3 regions of the Escherichia sp. HH091_1A genome follow, and region 3 is predicted to be linked to each of the others. Evidence: predicted binding sites of a transcription regulator. Region 3 holds the regulator's gene; each other region holds the start of a gene.

Region 1 (4,287 bases), 1.5 Mb from region 3:
TTAACTGCGTGAACACGCTGTTAATCCCCTGCTCACGCAGCACTTCAACTTCCAGCGTAGCGGTATCGACCAGTCGATACTGATAGCCATCGAGCTTCGGTAATGGGCTTTTCGGCGCGAGATCGAGAATAAAAGTTTCCGATTTCAGCTTCGCCAGCAGCGCCTTCATCGAGGTATTTTCCACCAGCTCACCATGTTGAATAATGCCGATATTGCGGCACAGCATTTCTGCTTCTTCCAGGTAGTGCGTGGTAAGAATGATGGTGGTGCCTTTGTCGTTTAAATCCTTCAAAAATCCCCACATTGAGCGGCGAAGTTCGATATCCACGCCTGCGGTCGGTTCGTCAAGAATCAGCAGTTTAGGTTCATGCATTAACGCACGAGCAATCATTAAACGGCGCTTCATCCCACCCGATAACATACGCGCACGTTCGTTACGCTTTCCCCATAAATCGAGCTGTTTAAGATACTTTTCGCTGCGGATGTACGCTTCTTTGCGCTCTACACCGTAGTACCCCGCCTGGTTCACCACAATTTGTTGCACGGTTTCAAACGGGTTGAAGTTAAATTCCTGCGGCACCAGTCCCAACTGACGTTTAGCGTTCACGACATCCTTCTCGAGATCGTAACCAAATACGCTGACCCGCCCGGAGGTTTTATTTACCAGAGAGCTGATAATACCGATAGTGGTTGATTTCCCGGCCCCGTTCGGCCCGAGAAGCGCATAAAAATCACCCGCTTCGACCTGCAAATCGATTCCACGAAGCGCCTGAACGCCGCCTGGATAGGTTTTTTTAAGCTGTTGAAGTTCCAGTGCAATGGTCATAAATTTTTACTTACCTTACGTTCTTACACTTTATCTGTGGTTTAAATCGTCCCGGAGTTGCCCTATATTAGCCAAACGTAATTATTTGGTTACAGGTCGTTAACCTCCATGAAAGACATAGATACACTCATCAGCAACAATGCACTATGGTCAAAAATGCTGGTGGAAGAGGATCCCGGGTTTTTTGAGAAACTGGCGCAAGCGCAAAAACCGCGCTTTCTATGGATTGGATGTTCCGACAGTCGCGTTCCTGCAGAACGTTTAACCGGTCTTGAGCCGGGCGAACTCTTTGTTCACCGTAATGTTGCTAACCTGGTCATTCACACCGACCTGAACTGCCTTTCCGTGGTTCAGTATGCAGTGGATGTTCTCGAAGTTGAACACATTATTATCTGTGGCCACTACGGTTGCGGCGGCGTACAGGCCGCAGTTGAAAACCCGGAACTGGGGCTTATCAACAACTGGCTGCTACACATTCGCGATATCTGGTTCAAACATAGCTCATTGCTTGGCGAAATGCCGCAAGAGCGCCGTCTGGATACCTTGTGCGAACTGAACGTCATGGAGCAGGTATATAACCTGGGCCACTCCACCATTATGCAATCAGCGTGGAAACGCGGGCAGAAAGTCACCATTCACGGCTGGGCCTACGGCATTCACGACGGTTTGCTGCGTGATCTGGATGTTACCGCCACCAACCGCGAAACCCTTGAACAACGTTACCGTCACGGGATTTCCAATCTCAAGCTGAAACACGCCAACCACAAATAATAACACCATGCCGGATGCAACACATCCGGCACATCCGCACTTACTCGTCCAGCAGCACTACTTTGCCGATGTACGGCAGATGGCGGTAACGCTGAGCGTAATCAATGCCGTAACCCACCACAAACTCATCCGGGATCGAGAAACCGATAAATTCTACCGGGACGTTCACTTCACGACGGGACGGTTTATCCAGCAGCGTACAAATCGCCAGCGACTTCGGTTCGCGCAGGCTTAAGATTTCACGCACTTTCGACAGTGTATTACCCGAGTCGATGATATCTTCAACAATCAGCACGTCCTTGCCACGGATATCTTCATCCAGATCTTTGAGGATTTTCACATCGCGGGTGGTGGACATGCCGCTACCGTAGCTGGAGGCGGTCATAAAATCGACTTCATGAGATACCTGAACTTCACGGCACAGGTCCGCCATAAACATAAATGAGCCACGCAGCAGGCCTACCAGCACCATATCGCTGCCGCTGTCTTTGTAACGCTCAGTAATCTGACGACCCAGTTCGGCGATACGCGCTTTAATCTCCGCTTCGGGGATCATTACTTCTACAGTATGTTTCATATCTCTAACCATATGATTTAAAAACAAATCACTTCGCACGGGCAGGTTTTGGCACCGCAACAAAGCGCAAGACACGCAGTATACCAGTAAAACTATTCATTGGCGGAATCTGTTAATAAAGCTCGAATTGTGATGACGATCACACATGTTAAAACCTATAATTAATTGCTACTAAAATATTAATGAATTGAAATGGTGTCTCTTTATGGCAATTAACAATACCGGCTCGCGACGATTACTCGTCACGCTAACAGCCCTATTTGCAGCGCTTTGCGGGCTGTATCTTCTCATTGGCGGAGGCTGGTTGGTCGCGATCGGCGGCTCCTGGTACTACCCTATCGCTGGCCTTATGATGCTCGGCGTCGCCTGGATGCTGTGGCGCAGCAAACGCGCCGCACTTTGGCTTTACGCGGCATTGCTGCTTGGCACCATGATTTGGGGCGTCTGGGAAGTGGGTTTCGATTTCTGGGCGCTGACGCCGCGTAGCGACATTCTGGTCTTCTTTGGTATCTGGCTGATCCTGCCGTTTGTCTGGCGTCGCCTGGTCATTCCTGCCAGCGGCGCAGTTGCCGCGTTGGTGGTCGCGCTGTTGATTAGCGGTGGTATCCTCACCTGGGCCGGATTTAACGATCCACAGGAAATCAACGGCACCTTAAGCGCTGATGCTACACCTGCCGAAGCTATCTCCCCCGTTGCCGATCAAGACTGGCCTGCCTATGGTCGCAATCAGGAAGGTCAACGCTTTTCACCACTGAAACAAATTAACGCTGATAACGTCCACAAGCTGAAAGAAGCTTGGGTGTTCCGTACAGGCGATGTGAAACAGCCGAACGATCCGGGCGAAATCACCAATGAAGTGACGCCGATTAAAGTAGGCGACATGCTTTACCTGTGTACCGCTCACCAGCGTTTGTTTGCGCTCGATGCCGCCAGCGGCAAAGAGAAATGGCATTACGATCCTGAGCTGAAAACCAACGAGTCTTTCCAGCATGTAACCTGCCGTGGTGTCTCTTATCATGAAGCCAAAGCAGAAACTGCCTCGCCGGAAGTGATGGCGGATTGCCCGCGTCGTATCATTCTTCCGGTCAATGATGGCCGCCTGATTGCACTCAACGCCGAAAATGGCAAGCTGTGTGAAACCTTCGCTAATAAAGGCGTGCTCAACCTGCAAAGCAACATGCCGGACACCAAACCGGGCCTGTATGAGCCGACTTCGCCACCGATTATCACCGATAAAACCATCGTGATGGCGGGTTCCGTCACTGATAACTTCTCAACCCGCGAAACGTCTGGCGTGATCCGTGGTTTTGATGTCAACACCGGGGAGCTGCTGTGGGCTTTTGATCCGGGCGCGAAAGATCCGAACGCGATCCCGTCTGACGAACACACCTTTACCTTTAACTCGCCAAACTCGTGGGCACCTGCGGCCTATGACGCGAAGCTGGATCTGGTGTATCTGCCGATGGGCGTTACCACGCCAGATATCTGGGGCGGTAACCGCACCCCAGAACAGGAACGTTATGCCAGCTCAATTCTGGCGCTGAATGCCACTACCGGGAAACTGGCGTGGAGCTATCAGACCGTTCACCACGACCTGTGGGATATGGATCTTCCGGCACAGCCAACGCTGGCAGATATCACCGTTAATGGTCAAAAAGTTCCGGTTATTTACGCTCCAGCGAAAACCGGCAACATTTTTGTGCTTGATCGCCGCAATGGTGAACTGGTGGTTCCGGCCCCGGAAAAACCGGTGCCGCAAGGCGCAGCGAAAGGTGATTACGTTACACCTACTCAACCGTTTTCTGAACTGAGCTTCCGCCCGACGAAAGATTTAAGCGGTGCGGATATGTGGGGCGCCACCATGTTTGACCAACTGGTGTGCCGCGTGATGTTCCACCAGATGCGCTATGAAGGCATTTTCACCCCGCCATCTGAACAGGGTACGCTGGTCTTCCCGGGTAATCTGGGGATGTTCGAATGGGGCGGGATTTCCATTGATCCGAATCGTGAAGTGGCAATTGCCAACCCAATGGCGCTGCCGTTCGTTTCGAAACTGATCCCTCGCGGTCCAGGCAACCCGATGGAACAACCGAAAGATGCCAAAGGCACGGGT
Region 2 (4,287 bases), 2.2 Mb from region 3:
ACCTGGCCCCAAGAATTGTTCATTTAGGCTTTGGTGCATTTCACCGTGCGCATCAGGGCGTGTATGCCGATATTCTTGCTTCGGAACATTACAGTGACTGGGGATATTATGAGGTCAACTTAATCGGCGGCGAACAGCAAATTGCCGATTTACAACAGCAAGATAATCTTTATACCGTTGCGGAAATGTCGGCCGATGCGTGGACGGCTCGCGTCGTTGGCGTCGTTAAAAAAGCCTTGCACATACAAATAGATGGCTTAGAAACCGTGCTGGCTGCGATGTGTGAACCGCAAATCGCGATTGTCTCTCTGACAATCACCGAAAAAGGGTATTTCCACTCTCCGGCGACCGGACAGTTAATGCTCGATCACCCGATGGTCGTTGCCGACGTGCAAAATCCCCACCAGCCGAAAACTGCAACAGGGGTGATTGTTGAGGCGCTGGCTCGCCGTAAAGCGGCAGGACTTCCCGCATTTACCGTAATGTCATGTGACAACATGCCAGAAAACGGTCATGTTATGCGTGACGTTGTCACTTCCTACGCGCAAGCTGTTGATGTAAAACTGGCACAATGGATCGAAGAAAACGTGACTTTCCCATCAACAATGGTGGACCGTATTGTGCCCGCAGTGACAGAGGATACGCTGGCGAAAATCGAACAACTTACCGGTGTGCGCGATCCTGCTGGCGTTGCCTGTGAACCTTTCCGCCAGTGGGTAATAGAAGATAACTTTGTTGCCGGACGTCCGGAATGGGAAAAAGCGGGAGCCGAACTGGTTAGTGATGTGCTGCCTTATGAAGAGATGAAGTTGCGCATGCTCAACGGCAGTCATTCATTCCTGGCGTATCTGGGATATCTTGCGGGATATCAGCACATTAATGACTGCATGGAAGATGAAAATTATCGCCGTGCGGCACATGCCTTGATGTTGCAGGAACAGGCGCCGACGCTGAAAGTGCAGGGCGTGGATCTGCAAAATTATGCGGATCGACTAATTGAACGCTACAGTAATCCAGCGTTACGCCATCGAACCTGGCAGATTGCGATGGATGGCAGTCAGAAATTGCCGCAGCGTATGCTGGATTCCATTCGCTGGCATCTAAAACAGGGCAGCTCGTTCGATCTGTTGGCGCTGGGCGTCGCGGGTTGGATGCGTTATGTCGGTGGTGTTGATGAACAGGGAAATCCGATAGAAATCAGTGACCCACTGTTACCTGTTATTCAGAAGGCAGTACAAAGTAGTGCTGAAGGGACAGCGCGCGTCCAGTCATTGCTGGCGATTAAGGCGATCTTTGGTGATGATTTACCAGGCAATAGTTTGTTTACGACAAAAGTAACGGAAGCGTACTTGTCTTTATTAGCGCATGGCGCGAAAGCGACCGTGGCGAAATATTCCGTGAAGTAAAAAAAGCAATGCCGCCATCGGCGGCATTCACACGCTTAGTTCATGCCGAGACGAATCAGGTCCAGAGGCGCCAGTTTCTCTTCACAACCTTCAACAACGACGGTTTTTCCGCGGCGGATTTGCTCAGCGGTCAGACCTTCAGTATCAATCGACAGGATTTTGCCAGTGTGACCGGTGCCGCTAACCATAACACGGCTGCCAGTGGTGATTGCGTTACGGTTACGATCGTAGGTCGTCATAGGTGTTTTCTCCTTTCTGATTTACAGTCGAAGCCCACGTAACGGGCGCAATATAAATACTCCTGTCGAGTGAAATATTTTTTGTTTTTGATCAAGCTCACATCTTTTTTGATGCATGCATGAGCCATATGACGGAGGGAAAAACTCTCACCCCGGATGGGATGAGAGGAAATGAATTACTCTTCGCTAAACCAGTCGCTGTTTTCCTGGCGGATCTGGCGCACGGATTCGCTGATTTCCTGCAAATGTTGCGTCATTGCACGTTCTACCGCATCGCCATCACGTTTTTGCAGGGCAGAGAAAATCTCAAGATGCTGGCGTAACAGCATTTCTGGTGGAGAAACGTGGTCGAAACTCATATAGCGCACGCGATCAACGGTCGCTTTCAGGTTCTCAATGGTATCCCACGCCAGTTGACAGTCGGCAATCTGCGTCAGGAGTTGATGGAAGTTGTCATCAAGTTCAAAAAAATCATCCAGTTGCTTGCGCTCAATGGCAATGCGTTGCTGGTGAAGATTTTGTTCCAGTTGGTAGCACTGGCTTTCGGTAATCATGCTCGCCGCCCGACGCGCCACCGCGCACTCAATGGCCTGACGGATAAAACTGCCGTTGTGCACCTGGGCCATGGAAATTTTGTTGACGTAGCTGCCACGCTGCGGACGAATTTGAATCAGGCCGTTTTCCGCCAGTTTAATAAAGGCTTCACGAACCGGCTGGCGTGACACATTGAAACGAACAGAAACTTCTTTTTCCGACAACGGTGTGCCTGGTGCAATCAGGCAATGGACAATGTCGCGGCGAAGAATACGATAAATCTGCTGATTGACAGGCTGTGTGGGATTAAGTTGCGTTTCGACGGTCATTCGTTCTTGCTTGTGAGTGAGTTAACTGCATGAGTCTACCACTTTTTTGTGACAAGCAATAACCCGGCAGTTACGCCGGGTATAAAAATTACTGACGGTGGACATTCAGTCCGGCATAGCTTTGGGTAACCGGCATCATTTCCAGGGTATTGATATTGACGTGAGCAGGCAGCGTTGACACCCACCAGACGGCTTCGCTGACATCTTCTGGCGTCAATGCAACTGTGTTTTGATAGGTTTTTTCGGCTTTACCGTCATCACCTTTAAAGCGGACATTAGAAAACTCGGTGCCACCCACCAGTCCCGGTTCGATGTCTGTGACACGTACTGCCGTACCGTGCAGATCTGTGCGTAGATTAAGGCTGAACTGACGAACAAACGCTTTCGTCGCACCATAAACGTTACCACCAGCATACGGCCAGCTGCCTGCCGTGGAGCCAATGTTAATGATATGACCATGATTACGTTCAACCATACCCGGTAAGACGGCCCGCGTCATATATACCAGGCCTTTGTTGTTGGTATCAATCATCGTTTCCCAGTCTTCAACGCTGGCTTTATGCGCAGGCTCCATGCCCAGCGCCAGACCGGCATTGTTTACCAGGATATCAATATTGCACCACTCGGCAGGAAGCGATGCCAGCATCTCTTCAATAGCGGCGCGATTACGAACGTCCAGTTGGGCGATATACAGATTATCACCCAGTTCGTCTTTTAACTCCTGCAACCGCTCCTGGCGACGGCCAGTGGCGATAACTTTATGCCCTTGTTGAATAAAACGACGAGTAATGCATTCACCAAAACCTGCCGTTGCTCCAGTTACTAAAACGATCATCTCACTGTTCCTCAACGCTTTTGTGTGTCAATAACATAGCACGTGATGCTTAAGAGCGGGTAATACTGGTTTGCAAGATTGCACTCCGTTATCAGTAAGCCTACGCTATGGAACACCTAGCGTTCAGGAGAAGAAAATGACAACAATGAATCCTTTCCTTGTGCAAAGCACACTGCCGTATCTGGCTCCCCATTTTGATCAAATTGCCAATCATCACTATCGACCGGCATTTGATGAGGGAATGCAGCAAAAGCGGGCCGAAATTGCCGCCATTGCGCTCAACCCGCAAACACCTGATTTCAACAATACTATTCTGGCACTGGAGCAGAGTGGGGAACTGCTGACCCGCGTCACCAGCGTTTTTTTTGCGATGACTGCGGCGCATACCAATGATGAATTACAGCGTCTTGATGAGCAGTTTTCCGCTGAACTGGCAGAACTGGCTAATGATATCTATCTGAACGGTGAATTATTCGCGCGAGTAGATGCTGTCTGGCAGCGCCGTGAATCCGAGGGGCTTGATAGTGAATCCATTCGCCTGGTGGAGGTTATTCATCAACGTTTTGTCCTTGCCGGAGCCAAACTTGCACAAGCTGATAAAGCAAAATTAAAAGTTCTTAATACAGAAGCTGCGACCCTGACCAGCCAGTTTAACCAGCGGTTACTTGCGGCAAATAAATCCGGCGGTCTGGTTCTGGACGATATTGCGCAACTGGCTGGGATGAGCGAACAGGAGATTGCGCTGGCGGCAGAGGCGGCTCGCGAGAAAGGTCTGGATAACAAATGGCTTATTCCGCTGCTGAATACCACCCAGCAACCGGCGCTTGCTGAACTGCGCGATCGCGCGACGCGTGAAAAACTATTCACTGCGGGCTGGACGCGGGCAGAAAAAAATGACGCTAACGATACCCGTGCCATTATTCAACGGCTTGTGGAGATCCGCG
Region 3 (4,287 bases):
TATGCTCGCCTGTTTGCTGGCAAAAGAAGGTAATAACCTCCCGATTGATGCAGCGGTAATTGTCTCCGCGCCATTTATGCTAGAAGCCTGTAGTTATCATATGGAAAAGGGCTTTTCCCGCGTTTATCAGCGTTACTTGCTGAACCTGTTAAAAGCCAATGCTGCGCGCAAACTGGCAGCCTATCCCGGTACGCTGCCGATTAATCTCGCACAGTTAAAATCGGTACGTCGCATCCGTGAATTTGACGATCTGATCACCGCCAGAATTCATGGCTACGCTGACGCTATCGACTATTATCGTCAGTGTAGCGCCATGCCGATGCTGAACCAGATCGCCAAACCGACGCTGATTATTCACGCCAAAGACGATCCGTTTATGGATCATCAGGTGATCCCGAAACCGGAAAATCTCCCCCCGCAGGTGGAGTATCAACTGACTGAACATGGTGGTCATGTTGGCTTTCTTGGCGGTACATTATTTCATCCGCAAATGTGGCTGGAGTCACGCATTCCTGACTGGTTAACAACGTATCTGGAGGCGAAATCATGTTGATTCCGTGGCAAGAACTCTCCCCCGAAACGCTGGAAAATTTAATTGAAAGTTTTGTGTTACGCGAAGGCACCGATTATGGTGAACATGAGCGTACACTTGAACAGAAAGTCGCCGACGTCAAACGCCAGCTACAGTGCGGAGAAGCGGTGCTGGTATGGTCGGAGCTGCACGAAACGGTCAATATCATGCCGCGCAGTCAGTTTCGTGAATAACCTGCAGCCGTCGGCGGACGAGATAATAATGATAGCTAAGTCATGGAGTTACTATGTCTGCCAAACATCCGGTCATTGCGGTAACAGGATCCAGCGGCGCGGGGACCACCACCACCAGTCTCGCGTTTCGTAAAATATTCGCGCAGTTAAATCTGCATGCAGCTGAGGTGGAAGGCGACAGTTTTCACCGTTACACGCGCCCGGAAATGGACATGGCGATCCGCAAGGCGCGTGATGCCGGGCGGCATATCAGCTACTTTGGCCCCGAAGCGAACGACTTCGGCCTGCTGGAACAAACCTTCATTGAATACGGTCAGAGCGGCAAAGGAAAATCACGCAAATATCTGCATACGTACGACGAAGCCGTACCGTGGAATCAGGTGCCGGGAACATTCACCCCATGGCAACCTTTACCGGAACCCACTGATGTACTGTTTTATGAAGGGCTACACGGTGGCGTCGTCACGCCACATCATAACGTTGCGCAGCATGTGGATTTACTGGTCGGCGTAGTGCCTATCGTTAACCTTGAGTGGATTCAAAAACTGATCCGCGACACCAGCGAGCGCGGGCACTCACGAGAAGCGGTGATGGACTCAGTAGTACGTTCAATGGAAGACTATATCAACTACATCACGCCGCAGTTTTCCCGCACCCATCTTAACTTCCAGCGCGTTCCCACTGTCGACACCTCAAACCCGTTCGCAGCAAAGGGCATTCCATCACTGGATGAAAGCTTTGTGGTGATCCATTTTCGTAATCTGGAAGGGATCGATTTCCCCTGGCTGCTGGCGATGTTGCAGGGCTCATTCATTTCCCACATCAATACATTAGTGGTGCCGGGCGGTAAAATGGGTCTGGCAATGGAGTTAATTATGCTGCCACTGGTGCAACGATTGATGGAAGGAAAGAAAATCGAGTAACTCTGCTAATATGCCGGATAAACAATTATCCGGCATCGTACTCCTGACATCAAATCACGCGGCAACCACTTCATACGAGTGAGTAATATTCACCGCTTTTTCCAGCATCAACGCCACTGAACAATATTTCTCAGCAGAGAGATCAACCGCACGCGCAACCGCTGCGTCTTTCAGGTCGCGACCGGTGACGATAAAATGCAGATTAATGTGCGTAAACAGGCGTGGTGCCTCTTCGCGGCGTTCAGAGGTCAATTTTACTTCACAATCGACCACATCCTGACGCCCTTTTTGCAGGATCGAAACCACATCGATGGCACTGCAACCACCCGCCGCCATCAACACCATTTCCATCGGACTTGGCGCTTTATCGCCTGAGTTGCCGTCCATTAAAATCTGGTGACCAGAGGCAGACTCGCCCAGAAAAGTTAACCCTTCGACCCACTTCACTCGCGCTTGCATTTTTGCTACTCCACTGCGTCAATTTTCCTGACAGAGTACGCGTACTAACCAAATCGCGCAACGGAAGGCGACCTGGGTCATGCTGAAGCGAGACACCAGGAGACACAAAGCGAAAGCTATGCTAAAACAGTCAGGATGCTACAGTAATACATTGATGTACTGCATGTATGCAAAGGACGTCACATTACCGTGCAGTACAGTTGATAGCCCCTTCCCAGGTAGCGGGAAGCACAATTTCGGCAATCCAGAGACAGCGGCGTTTTCTGGCTCTGGAGAAAGCTTATAACAGAGGATAACCGCGCATGGTGCTTGGCAAACCGCAAACAGACCCGACTCTCGAATGGTTCTTGTCTCATTGCCACATTCATAAGTACCCATCCAAGAGCACGCTTATTCACCAGGGTGAAAAAGCGGAAACGCTGTACTACATCGTTAAAGGCTCTGTGGCAGTGCTGATCAAAGATGAAGAGGGTAAAGAAATGATCCTCTCCTATCTGAATCAGGGTGATTTTATTGGCGAACTGGGCCTGTTTGAAGAAGGCCAGGAACGTAGCGCATGGGTACGTGCGAAAACCGCCTGTGAAGTGGCTGAAATTTCATACAAAAAATTTCGCCAATTGATTCAGGTAAACCCGGACATTCTGATGCGTCTTTCTGCACAGATGGCGCGTCGTTTGCAAGTCACTTCAGAGAAAGTGGGCAACCTGGCGTTCCTCGACGTGACGGGCCGCATTGCACAGACTCTGCTGAACCTGGCAAAACAACCGGATGCTATGACTCACCCGGACGGTATGCAAATCAAAATTACCCGTCAGGAAATTGGTCAGATTGTCGGCTGTTCTCGTGAAACCGTGGGACGCATTCTGAAGATGCTGGAAGATCAGAACCTGATCTCCGCACACGGTAAAACCATCGTCGTTTACGGCACTCGTTAATCCCGTCGGAGTGGCGCGTTACTGAGTAGCGCGCCATTTTGTTTCCCCCGATGTGGCGCAGACTGATTTATCACCCCGATATCAACTATGCACTACGACAAACGCTAGTGCTATGTTTGCCCGTGGCCGTTGGGTTAATGCTTGGCGAATTACGATTCGGTCTGCTCTTCTCCCTCGTTCCAGCCTGTTGCAATATTGCGGGCCTTGATACGCCTCATAAACGTTTTTTCAAACGCTTAATCATTGGTGCGTCACTGTTTGCCACCTGTAGCTTGCTGACACAGCTACTACTGGCAAAAGATGTTCCCCTGCCCTTTTTGCTGACCGGATTAACGCTGGTGCTTGGTGTCACTGCTGAGCTGGGGCCATTGCACGCAAAATTGCTTCCCGCATCGCTGCTCGCCGCCATTTTTACCCTCAGTCTGGCGGGATACATGCCAGTCTGGGAACCGTTGCTGATCTATGCGCTGGGCACGTTGTGGTACGGACTGTTTAACTGGTTTTGGTTCTGGCTCTGGCGCGAACAACCGCTACGCGAGTCACTAAGCTTGCTGTACCGTGAACTGGCGGATTATTGCGAAGCTAAATACAGCCTACTCACCCAGCACACCGATCCTGAAAAAGCATTGCCGCCGCTGCTGGTGCGCCAGCAAAAAGCGGTCGATTTAATTACTCAGTGCTATCAGCAAATGCATATGCTTTCCGCGCAAAATAATACTGACTACAAGCGGATGCTGCGTATTTTCCAAGAGGCGCTGGATTTACAGGAACATATTTCGGTCAGCTTGCATCAGCCGGAAGAGGTGCAAAAGCTGGTCGAGCGTAGCCATGCAGAAGAAGTTATCCGCTGGAATGCGCAAACTGTCGCCACTCGCCTGCGCGTGCTGGCTGATGACATTCTTTACCATCGCCTGCCGACGCGCTTTACGATGGAAAAACAAATTGGCGCACTGGAAAAAATCGCCCGCCAGCATCCGGATAATCCGGTTGGGCAATTCTGCTATTGGCACTTCAGCCGCATCGCCCGCGTGCTGCGCACCCAAAAACCGCTCTATGCCCGTGATTTACTGGCCGATAAACAGCGGCGAATGCCGTTACTGCCGGCGCTAAAAAGTTATCTGTCACTGAAATCTCCAGCGCTACGCAATGCTGGACGACTGAGTGTGATGTTAAGCGTTGCCAGCCTGATGGGCACCGCACTGCAT

What was found. The regulator CRP, encoded in region 3, controls carbon source genes, mostly activating them, when cyclic AMP is high. The targets are predictions, from matches to a motif close to ATGTGANNNNNNTCACAT.
Region 1: the regulator CRP is predicted to act here: its motif matches at 2,302-2,319, upstream of hpt (hypoxanthine phosphoribosyltransferase).
Region 2: the regulator CRP is predicted to act here: its motif matches at 1,731-1,748, upstream of ydfZ (putative selenium delivery protein YdfZ).

The regions. Positions count from the first base shown of each region.
Region 1 covers NZ_AP025747.1:147,068-151,354, reverse strand. Annotated here, with positions in the region: gene QUF14_RS00665 (ABC transporter ATP-binding protein) at 1-826, opposite strand, end outside; gene can (carbonate dehydratase) at 935-1,597, shown strand; gene hpt (hypoxanthine phosphoribosyltransferase) at 1,638-2,174, opposite strand; gene gcd (quinoprotein glucose dehydrogenase) at 2,380-4,287, shown strand, end outside.
Region 2 covers NZ_AP025747.1:1,955,031-1,959,317, reverse strand. Annotated here, with positions in the region: gene QUF14_RS09745 (mannitol dehydrogenase family protein) at 1-1,406, shown strand, start outside; gene ydfZ (putative selenium delivery protein YdfZ) at 1,442-1,645, opposite strand; gene rspR (DNA-binding transcriptional regulator rspR) at 1,822-2,508, opposite strand; gene ydfG (bifunctional NADP-dependent 3-hydroxy acid dehydrogenase/3-hydroxypropionate dehydrogenase YdfG) at 2,597-3,343, opposite strand; gene dcp (peptidyl-dipeptidase Dcp) at 3,480-4,287, shown strand, end outside.
Region 3 covers NZ_AP025747.1:4,116,885-4,121,171, forward strand. Annotated here, with positions in the region: gene QUF14_RS20740 (hydrolase) at 1-553, shown strand, start outside; gene QUF14_RS20745 (YheU family protein) at 547-765, shown strand; gene QUF14_RS20750 (phosphoribulokinase) at 819-1,688, shown strand; gene QUF14_RS20755 (OsmC family protein) at 1,743-2,147, opposite strand; gene crp (cAMP-activated global transcriptional regulator CRP) at 2,450-3,082, shown strand; gene QUF14_RS20765 (YccS/YhfK family putative transporter) at 3,133-4,287, shown strand, end outside.